One region of the Pseudomonas rosaeacicularis genome, then DNA from elsewhere that is predicted to be linked to it. Evidence: predicted binding sites of a transcription regulator. Region 1 holds the regulator's gene; the other holds the start of a gene.

Region 1 (7,287 bases):
ATCGGCGGTAACTACGTGGTCGGTATCGTGGTGTTCGCGATCCTGATGATCATCAACTTCGTGGTGGTGACCAAAGGTGCCGGTCGTATCTCCGAGGTGAGCGCGCGCTTTACCCTCGACGCGATGCCTGGCAAACAGATGGCAATCGACGCCGACCTCAACGCCGGTCTGATCGATCAGCCACAGGCCAAGGCCCGCCGTCTGGAAGTCGCCCAGGAGGCCGAGTTCTACGGTTCCATGGACGGTGCCAGCAAGTTCGTGCGCGGTGACGCCATCGCCGGTCTCCTGATCCTGTTCATCAACCTCATCGGCGGCATGCTCGTCGGTATCTTCCAGCACAACATGACCTTTGCCGACGCCGGCAAGGTTTACGCGCTGTTGACCATCGGTGACGGTTTGGTGGCGCAATTGCCATCACTGCTGCTGTCCACCGCCGCCGCGATCATGGTGACCCGTGCTTCCGGTTCGGAAGAGATGGGCAAGCTGATCAATCGCCAGATGTTCAGCACGCCCAAGGCGTTGGGTGTGTCGGCGGGCATCATGATCGTCATGGGCCTGGTGCCGGGCATGCCGCATTTCTCATTCATCAGCCTGGGGCTGGTGGCAGCGGGTGGCGCGTACCTGCTGTGGAAGAAGCAGGATCAGGTCAAGGTCATGGCCCTGCAGGAGGTCAAGCGCCAACAGGACCTGCTGCCATCGCCGACCCGTTCGCAAGAATCCAAAGAGCTGGGCTGGGACGACGTCACGCCCATCGACATGATCGGCCTGGAAGTGGGCTATCGCCTGATTCCGCTGGTGGACCGCAATCAGGGTGGTCAACTGCTGGCGCGGATCAAGGGCGTGCGCAAGAAGCTCTCTCAGGAGCTGGGTTTCCTGATGCCAACGGTCCACATTCGCGACAACCTCGATCTGGCGCCCAGCGCCTACCGCCTGACGCTGATGGGCGTGACCCTGGCCGAAGCCGAGATCTACCCGGACCGGGAGCTGGCGATCAACCCCGGTCAGGTGTTTGGCAGCCTCAACGGCATCAACGCCAAAGACCCGGCGTTTGGTCTGGAAGCGGTGTGGATCGAAGTCAGCCAGCGGGCACAGGCGCAGTCGCTCGGATACACCGTGGTAGACGCCAGCACGGTCGTTGCGACGCACTTGAACCAGATTCTCTACAAGCACTCTCATGAGCTGATCGGGCACGAGGAAGTCCAGCAATTGATGCAATTGCTGGCCAAAGGCTCGCCCAAGCTGGCTGAAGAGTTGGTGCCCGGTATTCTGTCGCTCTCGGCGCTGCTCAAAGTGCTGCAAGCGCTGCTCGCCGAACAGGTGCCGGTGCGCGACATCCGCAGCATTGCCGAGGCTATCGCCAACAACGCGGCGCGGAGTCAAGATACCGCCGCATTGGTGGCTGCTGTGCGGGTCGGATTGTCCCGCGCAATCGTGCAAAGCATTGTGGGCATTGAGCCGGAGCTGCCTGTTATCACGCTTGAGCCAAGGTTGGAACAGATATTGCTAAATAGTCTGCAGAAGGCAGGGCAAGGTCAGGAAGAAGGCGTTCTACTCGAACCGAGCATGGCTGAGAAGCTGCAACGCTCGTTGATCGAAGCAGCGCAGCGTCAGGAGATGCAGGGCCAGCCGGTTATTTTGTTGGTCGCAGGCCCGGTTCGCGCCATGTTGTCGCGGTTTGGACGTCTGGCTGTACCGAACCTGCATGTGTTGGCGTATCAGGAAATTCCTGACAACAAGCAAGTCACCATCGTAGCGACTGTCGGGCCTAACGGCTGAGGTAGTGAGTCATGCAAGTTAAGCGTTTTTTCGCCGCCGATATGCGACAAGCCATGAAACTGGTTCGAGATGAATTGGGCGCCGAAGCGGCCATCATCGGTAACCGGCGCATCGCTGGCGGCGTGGAACTGACCGCTGCGCTCGATTACAAACTCTCGGCGCTGGCGCCGCGTGTACCCAACATCGAACTCGAAGACGAGCTGCGCAAAACCCAATCGCGCATCGTCTCCGCCCAGGCTGAACTCGGCACCCGTGGCGAGGTGGACGCTTCGCCCGCCCGCCAACTGTTTGCCGGTCTGCCGTTGAGCGATGACGAGAAGCACATCGAGCCAACGCTGGACGAACCGTTCCGCCCATCGGTGCATGCAGCCGTTGCCGCAGACCGCGCCGAACGGGCAGCGCTCGCCGAGCCTGCCATCGGGCAACGTGCCTACGACTCGATGCGCTCCGAATTGAATGGCCTGCGCGAACTGCTGGAAGTTCAGCTCGGTTCCCTGGCCTGGAACCAGCTGCAAGGCAGTCGTCCATCCCAGGCCAATATGTGGCGCCGTCTGCAACGGGTCGGCCTGTCGGGCCCGCTGTCTCGTGACCTGCTGGCGATGGTGCCGAATACCGATGATCAACAGCACGCCTGGCGCATGCTGCTGGCACACTTGGCGCGTATGATTGCAACGCCTGACGTAGAGCCGCTGGAAGAGGGCGGAGTGATTGCCATGGTCGGCCCTGCCGGCATGGGGAAAACCACTACGCTGGCCAAGCTTGCAGCGCGTTACGTGCTCAAATACGGCTCGCAGAATATCGCGCTGGTGAGCATGGACAGTTTCCGGATCGGCGCTCAGGAACAGCTGAAAACCCTGGGACGTATTTTGAATGTACCGGTGACCCACGTTGATCCGGGGCAATCCCTGGCTCAGGCGCTGGAACCGTTACTGCGCAAGCGTGTGGTGCTGATCGATACCGCCGGCCTTCAGGCCAGCGACCCGGCCCTGCGCATGCAGCTTGAAAGTCTTGCAGGGCGTGGCATCAAGTCGCGCAACTATCTGGTGTTGGCAACGACGAGCCAGAAGCAAGTGCTGTCAGCGGCGTATCACAGTTACAAACGTTGCGGTCTGGCCGGGTGCATCCTGACCAAACTGGACGAAACAGCCAGCCTCGGCGAAGTCTTGAGTCTGGCGATCAGTCATGAGCTGCCCGTGGCCTATCTCACCGATGGTCCACGGATACCGGATGATCTGCATTTGCCGCGGCGGCACCAGTTGGTGAGTCGAGCGGTCAGCGTGCAGATGCAGGAAGAGCCTAGCGAGGAAGCGATGGCTGATATGTTTGCGGATCTTTACCACACCCCCGGCAAGCGCGTGGGTTAGGTGAAGAATATGACACTGGAATGTACCCACTTAGATGGTCTGCCAGGCATTGTTCAAACAACGAACGTGCAGCCCGACATGTGGCTTAGGTCTAAGCAAGACAAGGTAAACAATTAACATGGGCAGCATGCATCCCGTACAGGTTATTGCAGTGACCGGTGGCAAAGGTGGCGTAGGCAAGACGAACGTGTCGGTGAACCTTTCACTGGCACTGGCCGAGCTTGGACGCCGCGTCATGTTGCTGGACGCCGATCTGGGTCTGGCCAACGTCGACGTACTGCTGGGGCTTACCCCGAAACGCACCCTGGCCGACGTCATCGAAGGTCGATGCGAGCTGCGTGACGTCCTGCTGCAAGGCCCGGGCGGTATCCGCATCGTGCCGGCGGCATCGGGCACCCAGAGCATGGTCCATCTGACGCCCGCGCAGCATGCGGGTCTGATTCAGGCTTTCAGCGACATCGGCGACAACCTCGACGTGCTGGTGATCGACACCGCCGCCGGGATCGGTGAGTCGGTGGTGAGCTTCGTGCGCGCCGCCCAGGAAGTGTTGCTGGTGGTCTGCGACGAGCCGACCTCCATCACCGACGCCTACGCCCTGATCAAGCTGCTCAATCGTGATTACGGCATGAACCGTTTCCGGGTCCTGGCCAACATGGCGCAGAGCCCGCAGGAAGGGCGCAACTTGTTCGCCAAGCTGACCAAGGTCACCGACCGTTTCCTGGACGTTGCCCTGCAGTACGTCGGCGCCGTGCCGTATGACGAATGCGTACGCAAGGCCGTGCAGAAGCAGCGCGCGGTGTACGAGGCGTTTCCACGCTCCAAATGCTCGCTGGCGTTCAAGGCCATCGCGCAGAAAGTTGACACCTGGCCGTTACCGGCGAACCCGCGCGGCCATCTGGAATTTTTCGTCGAACGTCTGGTGCATCACACCAGCGCAGGGCCCGTGTCATGACAGCAAGTGGGTATCGCATGTACAGCAAATCATCCCGTGATTCCCAATACGAGCTGATCGAGCGCTATGCGCCTCTGGTCAAGCGAATTGCCTACCACTTGCTGGCGCGTCTGCCGGCCAGCGTGCAGGTCGAAGACTTGATCCAGGCCGGCATGATCGGCTTGCTCGAAGTCTCGACCAAGTACGACTCCACCAAAGGCGCCAGCTTCGAGACCTACGCCGGGATTCGCATCCGCGGCGCCATGCTCGACGAGGTGCGCAAGGGTGATTGGGCACCGCGTTCGGTGCATCGCAACACGCGCATGGTCAGTGACGCGATTCGATCAATTGAAGCAAAAACCGGCCGCGACGCTAAAGATCACGAGGTTGCGGCCGAACTCCAATTGAGTCTCGATGATTACTACGGGATTTTGAACGATACCTTGGGCAGCCGACTGTTCAGTTTCGACGACCTGCTGCAGGACGGCGAACATGAAGGGCTGCATGAGGACGGCGCAAGCCAGTCGCTCGAGCCGTCGCGTGACCTGGAAGATGAACGTTTCCAGAGCGCGTTGGCTGAGGCCATTGCCAATTTGCCAGAGCGTGAGCGCCTGGTGTTGGCGCTGTACTACGACGAAGAGCTTAACCTCAAGGAAATCGGTGAGGTCCTGGGTGTCAGCGAATCGCGGGTCAGTCAGTTACACAGCCAGTGCGCAGCTCGTTTGCGAGGGCGTTTGGGAGAATGGCGAGCGCGTTGACAGGCAACGCGGCGGACCCATTGGGGCCGTGTTACCTGTAAAGCCGGCTGTGCAGAGCGTTCGTGGGAAACAAGAGAGACAAGGCTTGAGCCGGTCAGCGCAGACGCACATCGCGTGCGTCGCGCCGTGGTTCATGCCTGTTGATTTGCCAAGCCCGTCGTCGTTTCGTGCAGCCCGGTCAGCGAGCTGTACCGGTTTTGATTGAACGCGCGTCCAGGTGCTGGGCGCGTTAAAGACTGCTTGGAGGTCGAATTGGACAAGAACATGAAAATCCTCATCGTTGATGACTTCTCAACGATGCGGCGGATCATAAAAAACCTGTTGCGTGACCTTGGGTTCACCAACACGGCGGAAGCAGATGACGGCACGACCGCATTGCCGATGCTGCAAAGCGGCTCTTTTGACTTTCTGGTAACGGACTGGAACATGCCTGGCATGTCCGGCATCGACCTGCTGCGTCAAGTCCGTGCCGATGAGCGCCTGCGCAGCTTGCCGGTATTGATGGTCACCGCTGAAGCCAAGCGTGAGCAGATCATTGAAGCCGCCCAGGCCGGGGTAAACGGTTACGTGGTCAAGCCTTTCACAGCGCAAGTGCTGAAAGAAAAAATCGAGAAGATATTCGAGCGCGTCAATAGCTGATGTTCGCTGCGAGGGCGCTATGGATTCCAAAGATTCGACAATGGGTGACTTTGAGTCGACCCTGAAGAAACACGCACAAGAGCTGGTCGCAAGCCTTGAAAAAGGCAAGTTCGGCGAAGCCGTGCAACTGATCCATGAGCTGAACCAGACCCGCGATCGCGGCCTGTATCAGGAAGTCGGCAAGCTGACGCGTGAGCTGCACAGCGCCATCGTCAACTTCCAGATCGACCCGACCATGCCGCAAGCCGAAGAAGTGTCACAGATCACCGACGCCACCGAGCGCTTGTCGTACGTGGTCCGGCTGACCGAAAACGCGGCCAATCGCACCATGGATCTGGTGGAGCAAAGCACCCCCTTGATGAACGGACTCACGGCCGACGCCAAAGCGTTGAGCGCCGATTGGGGCCGCTTCATGCGTCGCGAAATCGGTGCCGAGGAGTTTCGTGATCTGGCCAAGCGTGTCGACGGTTTCCTGACACGCAGCGAGCAGGAAACCCACGAGGTTGCCGGCCACCTGAACAACATCTTGTTGGCTCAGGATTATCAAGACCTCACCGGTCAGGTGATCAAGCGCGTTACTCAGTTGGTGACCGAAGTCGAAAGCAATCTGCTCAAGCTGGTGCTCATGGCCAGCCAGGTCGACCGCTTTGCCGGTATCGAACACGACCAGGAACTGTTCCGTCAGCAAAAAGAACAAGAAAAACTTCATTCCAAGGGTGAAGGTCCGCAGATTCATGCCGATAAACGTGAAGACGTCGTATCCGGTCAGGATGATGTAGACGATCTGCTATCCAGCCTGGGTTTCTAGGTTCTGAGTAAGAAGGCGTTGTGAGCCTGCTGCGTGTTGATTGACCGCACCCGGCTCACCCGCTGACGACTTCGCGCATGACCTGGATCGGTTGACGGTTAATTTTAGGAGCACCCCCCCAATGAGCTTCGGCGCCGATGAAGAAATCCTTCAGGATTTTCTGGTTGAGGCCGGCGAGATTCTGGAGCAACTGTCCGAGCAACTGGTCGAGCTGGAAAGCCGACCGGATGACGCTGACTTGCTCAATGCAATTTTTCGCGGTTTTCACACTGTAAAAGGGGGCGCCGGCTTCCTCCAGCTCAATGAGCTGGTTGAATGCTGCCACATCGCGGAAAACGTCTTCGACATCCTGCGCAAAGGTGAGCGCCGGGTCGATTCCGAGCTCATGGACGTGGTGCTCGAGGCGCTGGATGCGGTCAACGCCATGTTCGGCGAGGTGCGCGAACGTACCGATGTCACGCCGGCAACGCCTGAACTGCTCGCTGCGCTGGCGCGTCTGGCCGAACCTGCATCTGCCGAGCAAGTGGCCGCAGCGCCGGTGATTGCCGAGCCTGTGGCTGAGGCGTCCGATGACATCACGGACGACGAATTCGAACAACTGCTGGACTCGCTCAACGCCGTCAAGGCTCAGGCTGCCGGTGGCACAGTGTCCGCGCCGATTGCCGCGCCCGTTGCCGCACCCGCCGCACCTGCCGCACCTGCTGCTAATAGCAGTGACGACATCACCGACGCTGAATTTGAGTCCTTGCTTGACCAGTTGCATGGCAAAGGTCAGTTCGCCGTGGACGCCGTTGCACCGCCCGCGGCGCCCGCACCAGCGCCTGCTGTGGCGAGCACGTCATCGGACGAAATCACTGACGACGAATTCGAAGCGCTGCTCGATCAGTTGCACGGCAAGGGCAACTTTTCAGCCGAGTCTGCTGCGAGTGCTCCGGCTGCCGCGCAGCCACCGGCCGCGCCTGCTGCCCCTATCGCGCCTGCCGCTGCCAATGGCAAGCCGTCGGACGAGAT
Region 2 (7,287 bases), on a different contig from region 1:
TGATCGAGGGCGAATTCACCCGATTGACTGGCGACCAGGAGTTGCAGCACTGGCTGCACGCCGAACTGAACAAACCGCTGGACCCATCCGACGTGGCCCGCGCCGCGAAAACTCCGGAAATCGCCGCCGAGATGTACATCGCCAGCGTGATGATGGTCGACGAAGAACACTTTATGGAGCGGGCGTATCTGGACGAACTGGCCAAACAACTCAAGCTTGACCCTGCGCTCAAGACCGAACTGGAGACCCAGGTTCGTCAGGCGCAGTAAGCGCGCTGCCATGCGGCGCAACTCGCTCCAACAGAAAGCGTGTGCGCCGCGATACCGCTTCTGCGCAGAGGCCAGAACCAAAAATCGGGCAGCGCTGCAGATCCGCTTCTGCCAAAGGCGTAGGAGCTCTTCGAGGTTACGAGAGCAGCGATGGGCTGCGAAGCGGCCCCAAACCCCACGACCTTGGTTTCGTCAGACACACCGCGTGCACCGGTTTTACTGCCGCTGCGCGCCAGATCGCGAGCAAGCTACGCTCCTACGGCCTGCGGCCAGAATCAAAAGCGGGCAGCGCCACATATCCGCCTCAGCCTGCGGCCAGAATCCAAAACGCGCGATATCGAAAATCCGCCTCTGCCGAAGGCGTAGGAGCAATCGGAGGTAACGACGGTCGCGATGGGGCGCGAAGCGGCCCCAACCCCCACGACCTCAGTTCCATCAGACACACCGCGTGCACCGGTTTTACTGCCGCTGCGCGCCAGATCGCGAGCAAGCTACGCTCCTACGGCCTGCGGCCAGAAGCAAAAGCGGGCAGCGCCACATATCCGCCTCAGCCTGCGGCCAGAATCAAAACGCGCGACATTGGAAATCCGCTTCTGCCGAAGGCGTAGAAGCTCTTCGAGGTTACGAGAGCAGCGATGGGCAGCGAAGCGGCCCCAAACCCCACGACCTTGGTTTCGTCAGACACACCGCGTGCACCGGTTTTACTGCCGCTGCGCGCCAGATCGCGAGCAAGCTGCGCTCCTACGGCCTGCGGCCAGAAGCAAAAGCGCGCCACCCTTAAAGCAACGCCTCTTCATGCCGACAACTTGTCAGAAGCGTCTGATATCCGTGTCGGAAAGTTAGCAAAACAGGTCGGAAAGAGTCCGGTAAGTGCGTAAGCCGCTGGGCTATACTCCTGCTCGCTTTGGACCGTCCATCGGTCCGCTTCTTGAACCCGGCGTGGCCGCTGGCGTTGAACTCTTGAGGGCTGACTGTGAAGAACTGGACGTTGCGTCAACGGATTTTGGCGAGCTTCGCTGTGATCATCGCCATCATGCTGCTGATGGTAGTGGTGGCGTATACCCGACTGTTGTCGATTGAGTCCAGTTCGGAGGCGGTCAGTAACGACGCCATTCCTGGCGTGTATTACAGCACCCTGACCCGAAGCGCCTGGGTCGAAAGCTACCTGCGTACCCTGGAATTGCTCGGCGAAGACGAAGGCCGTCCGCTGACCAAGGAAGAGAAGGATCAGTACCAAGAGTTTGAAACGCGCCTGAACGCGCAAATGGCCAACTATCGCAAAACCGTCTTCGATGCAGCCGATCAGGCCGGTATCGACAATTTCGAGAAACTGCACCAGATCTTCAATAAAGCGCTCGATGACACCCTTCGTGCTTACGAGGCCAACGATTTCATTGGTGCCCGGCAGATCTTCAAAGAGCGCATGAACCCCGTTTGGGTCGACGGCCGCCGTCAGCTTAACGACATCATTGTGATGAACAAGAAAGTGGCGGATGACGCCTCCCTGGCGATCCATTCTGCGGTGCAGAGTGCCAAGCTAAGCATGGGCATTTCCTTGTTGGTAGCCGTGTTGGCGGCCGGGGCTTGCGGCCTGCTGCTGATGCGCACGATTCTGGCACCGATGACGCTGATCGTACGTATCCTCGATACCATGCGCACCGGCGATCTCAGCAGCCGTTTGAACCTGGACCGAAAAGACGAATTCGGCGCAGTGCAAACCGGCTTCAATGACATGGTCACTGAGCTTGCCGCACTGGTTTCTCAGGCGCAGCGCTCGTCGGTGCAGGTCACCACGTCGGTCACCGAGATTGCCGCAACCTCCAAGCAACAACAGGCCACCGCCACTGAAACGGCTGCAACGACCACCGAAATCGGTGCGACTTCCCGGGAAATCGCCGCGACATCCCGAGATCTGGTGCGCACCATGACCGAAGTTACTTCCGCCGCCGATCAGGCGTCGATCCTCGCAGGCTCCGGCCAGCAAGGTCTGGCGCGCATGGAAGAAACCATGCATTCGGTGATGGGCGCCGCAGACCTGGTGAATTCCAAGCTGGCGATCCTCAACGAGAAGGCCGGCAACATCAATCAGGTGGTCGTGACCATCGTCAAGGTGGCCGATCAGACCAACTTGCTGTCGCTCAACGCTGCGATCGAAGCTGAAAAAGCCGGCGAATACGGCCGTGGTTTCGCCGTGGTCGCCACCGAAGTGCGTCGCCTGGCCGATCAGACTGCCGTCGCCACCTACGACATCGAACAGATGGTTCGCGAGATTCAGTCCGCGGTGTCCGCAGGCGTCATGGGCATGGACAAGTTTTCCGAAGAAGTGCGTCGTGGCATGTTCGAAGTGACTCAGGTGGGCGAGCAGCTTTCGCAGATCATCCATCAAGTCCAGGCCCTCGCGCCACGCGTGCTGATGGTCAATGAAGGCATGCAGGCACAGGCCACCGGCGCCGAGCAAATCAATCAGGCGCTGGTGCAACTGGGCGATGCCAGCAGCCAGACCGTGGAATCCCTGCGCCAGGCCAGTTTCGCCATCGACGAGTTGAGCCAGGTCGCGATCGGGCTGCGCGGCGGCGTTTCGCGATTCAAGGTCTGAGTCGGATCGATGATCGAGCATTCAGCCAGACGCGGGTCGCCCGTGTTGCCCAAGAACAAGCTGTTTCTGCTGTTCCGGATCGGCGCCGAACGCTATGCGCTGGAAGCAGTGGAGGTGGCCGAAGTGTTGCCTCGGCTGGCGCTCAAACCGATCGCTCAGGCGCCGCATTGGGTTGCTGGCGTGTTCGCTCATCGCGGTGCGGTTATCCCGGTCATCGATCTCAGCGCGCTGACGTTCGGTCAGCCTGCCCAATCGCGTACCAGCACCCGTCTGGTGCTGGTGCATTACCGGCCTGATGCAGACCGAGCGGCGCAACTGCTCGGACTGATTCTGGAACAGGCCACCGATACCCTTCGTTGTGGCGCCGCCGAATTTAAAGAGTACGGCGTAGACAACCGCCAGGCGCCGTATCTGGGCCCGGTGCGCGAAGACGAAGTGGGGCTGTTGCAGTGGATCCGCGTTCAGGACCTGCTTAACGAGTCAGTGCGTGAACTGCTGTTTCCGTCCCAGCCGCTGAGCGTTGACGCGTTCGAGGCGATGCCATGAGCGAAGACGCGCGGTTCTTCGCGTTTCTCAAGGATCGCATCGGCCTGGACGTGGCGTCGGTGGGCGAGGCGATCATCGAGCGCGCCGTACGCCAGCGCTGCACTGCCTCCCACGCGTCGGACAGCGATGCTTATTGGCAACTGCTCACGGGTTCGGCAGACGAACAACAAGCGCTGATTGAAGCGGTGATCGTCCCCGAAACCTGGTTTTTTCGTTACCCCGAATCCTTCGCCACGCTGGGCAAACTGGCTCTGACGCGCCTGGCTGAACTGGGCGGCGTGAGGCCATTGCGCATCCTCAGTTTGCCGTGCTCGACCGGCGAGGAGCCGTATTCCATCGCCATGGCGTTGTTCGATGCAGGCGTTGCGCCGGCGCAGTTCAAGGTCGATGCGGTGGACATCAGCCCTCTTTCGATCCAGCGCGCCCGGCGTGGCGTGTACGGCAAAAACTCGTTTCGTGGCGATCAGCTCAGCTTTCGTGAGCGGTATTTTCAACCGGTCGAAGAGGGCTATCAGCTCGATGAACGCGTGGCTGATCGCGTGGACTTCCAGTCCGGCAACTTGCTTGATCCGCACATGCCACTGGCGCAATCGGCCTACGATTTTGTGTTCTGTCGCAACTTGCTGATCTATTTTGACGTGCCAACACAGCGCCTCGGGTTTGAAGCGCTCAAGCGCATGACCCGCGAGGAAGGCGTGCTGTTCATCGGTCCCGCCGAGGGCAGTTTGCTGGGGCGCATGGGCATGAGTTCCATCGGCATCCCACAGTCATTTGCATTTCGCCGTCGGGCAGAAGTGGCGCTGGAGCAACCAGTGATCGCTGCGACCTGGCCAATAGCCGAGCGTGCCAGAGTCGCGGTCAAAGCGCCCGTTCCGGCGCCGGTTCGTGCACCGATCAGATCGTTCTCGCCCCTCAAACCGTCTGTGGCAATGACTCCAGACAGCGACGCCAGCACATTGCTCGCCAGTATCGGCAGCCTGGCCAACGAAGGCAAAACCGCTGACGCCAAAGCCGCCTGCGAACGCTACCTCAAACGTCACGAACCGGTGGCGGCGGTGTTCTATTGGCTGGGCCTGCTCAGCGAAGTCGCGAGCGACACGGCTCAGGCGTTGGGTTTTTACCGCAAAGCGTTGTACCTGCAGCCGCAGCACCCTGAAACGCTGGCGCAAATGGCTGCGTTGCTCGCAAGCCAGGGCGATGTCGCCGGGGCCAGACGTTTGCAGGAGCGTGCCGCGCGCGGGATGAATAAAGAAGGACGCATTCGATGAGCCAGTTGCACAGCGAATTGATGGTCACCGATGACGCCCACACCATCGATGATTGCTGGAACCGGATCGGCATTCACGGCGACCGTTCGTGCCCCTTGCTGGTCGAGCACATTCATTGCCGCAACTGCTCGGTGTACTCGGCGGCGGCGACCCGGCTGCTGGACCGCTACGCCTTGGTGGTGCAGGACCGCGCCGTGGTGCAGTCGAGCATCCTGCCGGGCGAAATCAAGACCCGCTCCATTGTGGTGTTCCGTTTGGGGGAGGAATGGCTCGGGCTGCCCACCCGCTGCCTGGTGGAAGTGGCGAATCTGCAGACCATTCATTCACTGCCGCATCAACGCTCGCGGGCACTGTTGGGCGTGGCCAATGTGCGTGGCGCACTGGTGGCCTGTATCTCGCTGGTGGAGTTGCTCGGGCTTGATACCGCCAGCGGCGCAGTGCCTTCGGGCCGAATCATGCCGCGCATGTTGATCGTTGCTGCTGAAGGCGGTCCGGTGGTGGTGCCGGTGGACGAAGTCGATGGTATTCACGCCATGGAAGAGCACTTGCTGGACGCAGCTTCTGCGCCAGGTGAACACGCTACAGCCAGGTTCACTCAGGGCGTTTTGCAGTGGAAGCGGCGCAGCCTGCGCCTGTTGGACGAACAACAAGTGCTGTCTGCTGTGAACCGGAGCCTCACATGACCCCCGACTGGATGCGTGACGCTTCGTTGTTCGAACTCTTCACTCTGGAGGCCGAAGCCCAGACTCAAGTGCTGAGCGCAGGCTTGCTAGCCCTGGAGCGCAATCCGACCCAGGCCGATCAGCTCGAAGCCTGCATGCGCGCAGCGCACTCACTCAAGGGCGCGGCGCGGATCGTCGGCGTCGATGCTGGCGTCAGCGTCTCCCACGTCATGGAAGATTGCCTGGTCAGTGCCCAGGAAGGCCGACTTCACTTACAGCCCGAACACATCGACGCCTTGCTGATGGGCACTGACCTGCTGATGCGCATCGCGACACCGGGTGCCAGCAGTATCGGGCCATCTGATGTCGACGGCTACGTGGCGCTGATGAATGATCTGCTCAACCCACTGACTGCCGCGACGCCGCTGGGCGAGCCGCTTTCAGCCGATGAGTTGCTGTTGGCCAACGCGCAATTGCTGCTGGCTGTTTCGCCTGGATCAGTCCCGGTACCAGTCCCGACACCAACATCGTCGCCAACGGTGCTCCCTCAAGACGCGGGGCTGCCGGACGTCTCGCCTGAAGCCGCAGCAATCCCGGACGCTGACGCCGATTCCGAACGTGTCACTAAAAACGCGCTGCCCCGAGGCGAACAACGCCCGGCCCAGGGCGCCGAGCGGGTCTTGCGGGTTACCGCTGAGCGGCTGAATAACTTGCTGGATCTGTCGAGCAAATCGCTGGTGGAGACTCAGCGTCTGAAGCCGTACTTGGCCGCAATGCAGCGGGTCAAACGCTCCCAAAGCGGTGCGAGCCGGGCGCTCGACAGCCTTGAAGCGCTGCTCGATGCGACGGTCGATCCCGATGCCCAAAAAGCGCTGGAAGAAGCGCGCCGCCTGTTGAGCGAAGCGCAGCATTTGCTGATCCAGCAAACCGCTGATCTGGATGAGTTCGGTTGGCAAGCCGGCCAGCGCGCGCAGTTGCTCTACGACACCGCGCTCGCCTGTCGCATGCGCCCGTTTGCCGATGTGTTGGCAGGCCAGGCGCGGATGGTCCGTGATCTGGGCCGTTCCCTAGGCAAGCAAGTGCGGCTTGAGATCGACGGGGAAAAAACCCAGGTTGATCGTGACGTGCTGGAAAAACTCGAAGCGCCGCTGACCCATCTGCTGCGCAACGCGGTGGATCACGGTATCGAATCCCCCGAGCAACGGCTGGCGATGGGCAAGTCGGCCGAAGGGCTGATCCAGCTCAAGGCCTCGCATCAGGCCGGTTTGCTGGTGGTGGAGTTGATTGATGACGGCGGCGGTGTCGATCTCGAAAAACTGCGCAGCAGCATCATCGAACGCAAATTGTCGCCCATTGAAACTGCCTCGCAACTGAGCGAGGAGGAGCTGCTGAGCTTTCTGTTCTTGCCAGGTTTCAGCATGCGCGACAAGGTCACTGAGGTGTCCGGACGCGGCGTCGGCCTGGACGCGGTGTTGCACATGGTTCGGCAGTTGCGCGGCGGCGTCGAACTGGAGCAGCGCGCAGGCGAAGGCAGTCACTTTCATATCGAAGTGCCGCTGACCCTGTCGGTGGTGCGCAGCCTGGTGGTGGAGGTGGGCGGCGAAGCTTACGCCTTCCCGTTGGCGCACATTGAACGCATGCGCGACGTGCAGGCCGACGAAATCGTGCAACTGGAAGGGCGTCAGCACTTCTGGCACGAAGAGCGGCATGTCGGGCTGGTCGCTGCCAGCCAGTTGCTCAATCGACCACAAAGCCAGAGCGCCGAAGACGTGCTCAAAGTGGTGGTAATCCGCGAACGCGATGCAGTCTATGGCGTGGCCGTCGAGCGTTTTATCGGCGAACGCACGCTGGTGGTGCTGCCGCTGGACCCGCGTCTGGGCAAGGTCCAGGACATCTCCGCCGGTGCGCTGCTGGACGATGGCTCGGCGGTATTAATCATCGACGTC

Evidence for each region. The regulator FliA, encoded in region 1, starts transcription of late flagellar genes. The targets are predictions, from matches to a motif close to CTAAAGTTTNNNNNNNNNNNGCCGNTAA.
Region 2: ACWKWM_RS12265 (methyl-accepting chemotaxis protein) is a predicted target of FliA. The motif match lies at 1,047-1,074, and genes of this name have one in related genera.

Annotation. Positions count from the first base shown of each region.
Region 1 is NZ_JBSKHT010000026.1:67,455-74,741, reverse strand. Features, by position in the region: gene flhA (flagellar biosynthesis protein FlhA) at 1-1,776, shown strand, start outside; gene flhF (flagellar biosynthesis GTPase FlhF) at 1,788-3,140, shown strand; gene fleN (flagellar synthesis regulator FleN) at 3,259-4,092, shown strand; gene fliA (RNA polymerase sigma factor FliA) at 4,089-4,829, shown strand; gene ACWKWM_RS26990 (chemotaxis response regulator CheY) at 5,094-5,468, shown strand; gene ACWKWM_RS26985 (protein phosphatase CheZ) at 5,488-6,276, shown strand; gene ACWKWM_RS26980 (chemotaxis protein CheA) at 6,398-7,287, shown strand, end outside.
Region 2 is NZ_JBSKHT010000008.1:146,221-153,507, reverse strand. Features, by position in the region: gene ACWKWM_RS12270 (tellurite resistance TerB family protein) at 1-269, shown strand, start outside; gene ACWKWM_RS12265 (methyl-accepting chemotaxis protein) at 1,243-2,865, shown strand; gene ACWKWM_RS12260 (chemotaxis protein CheW) at 2,875-3,411, shown strand; gene ACWKWM_RS12255 (CheR family methyltransferase) at 3,408-4,679, shown strand; gene ACWKWM_RS12250 (chemotaxis protein CheW) at 4,676-5,362, shown strand; gene ACWKWM_RS12245 (response regulator) at 5,359-7,287, shown strand, end outside.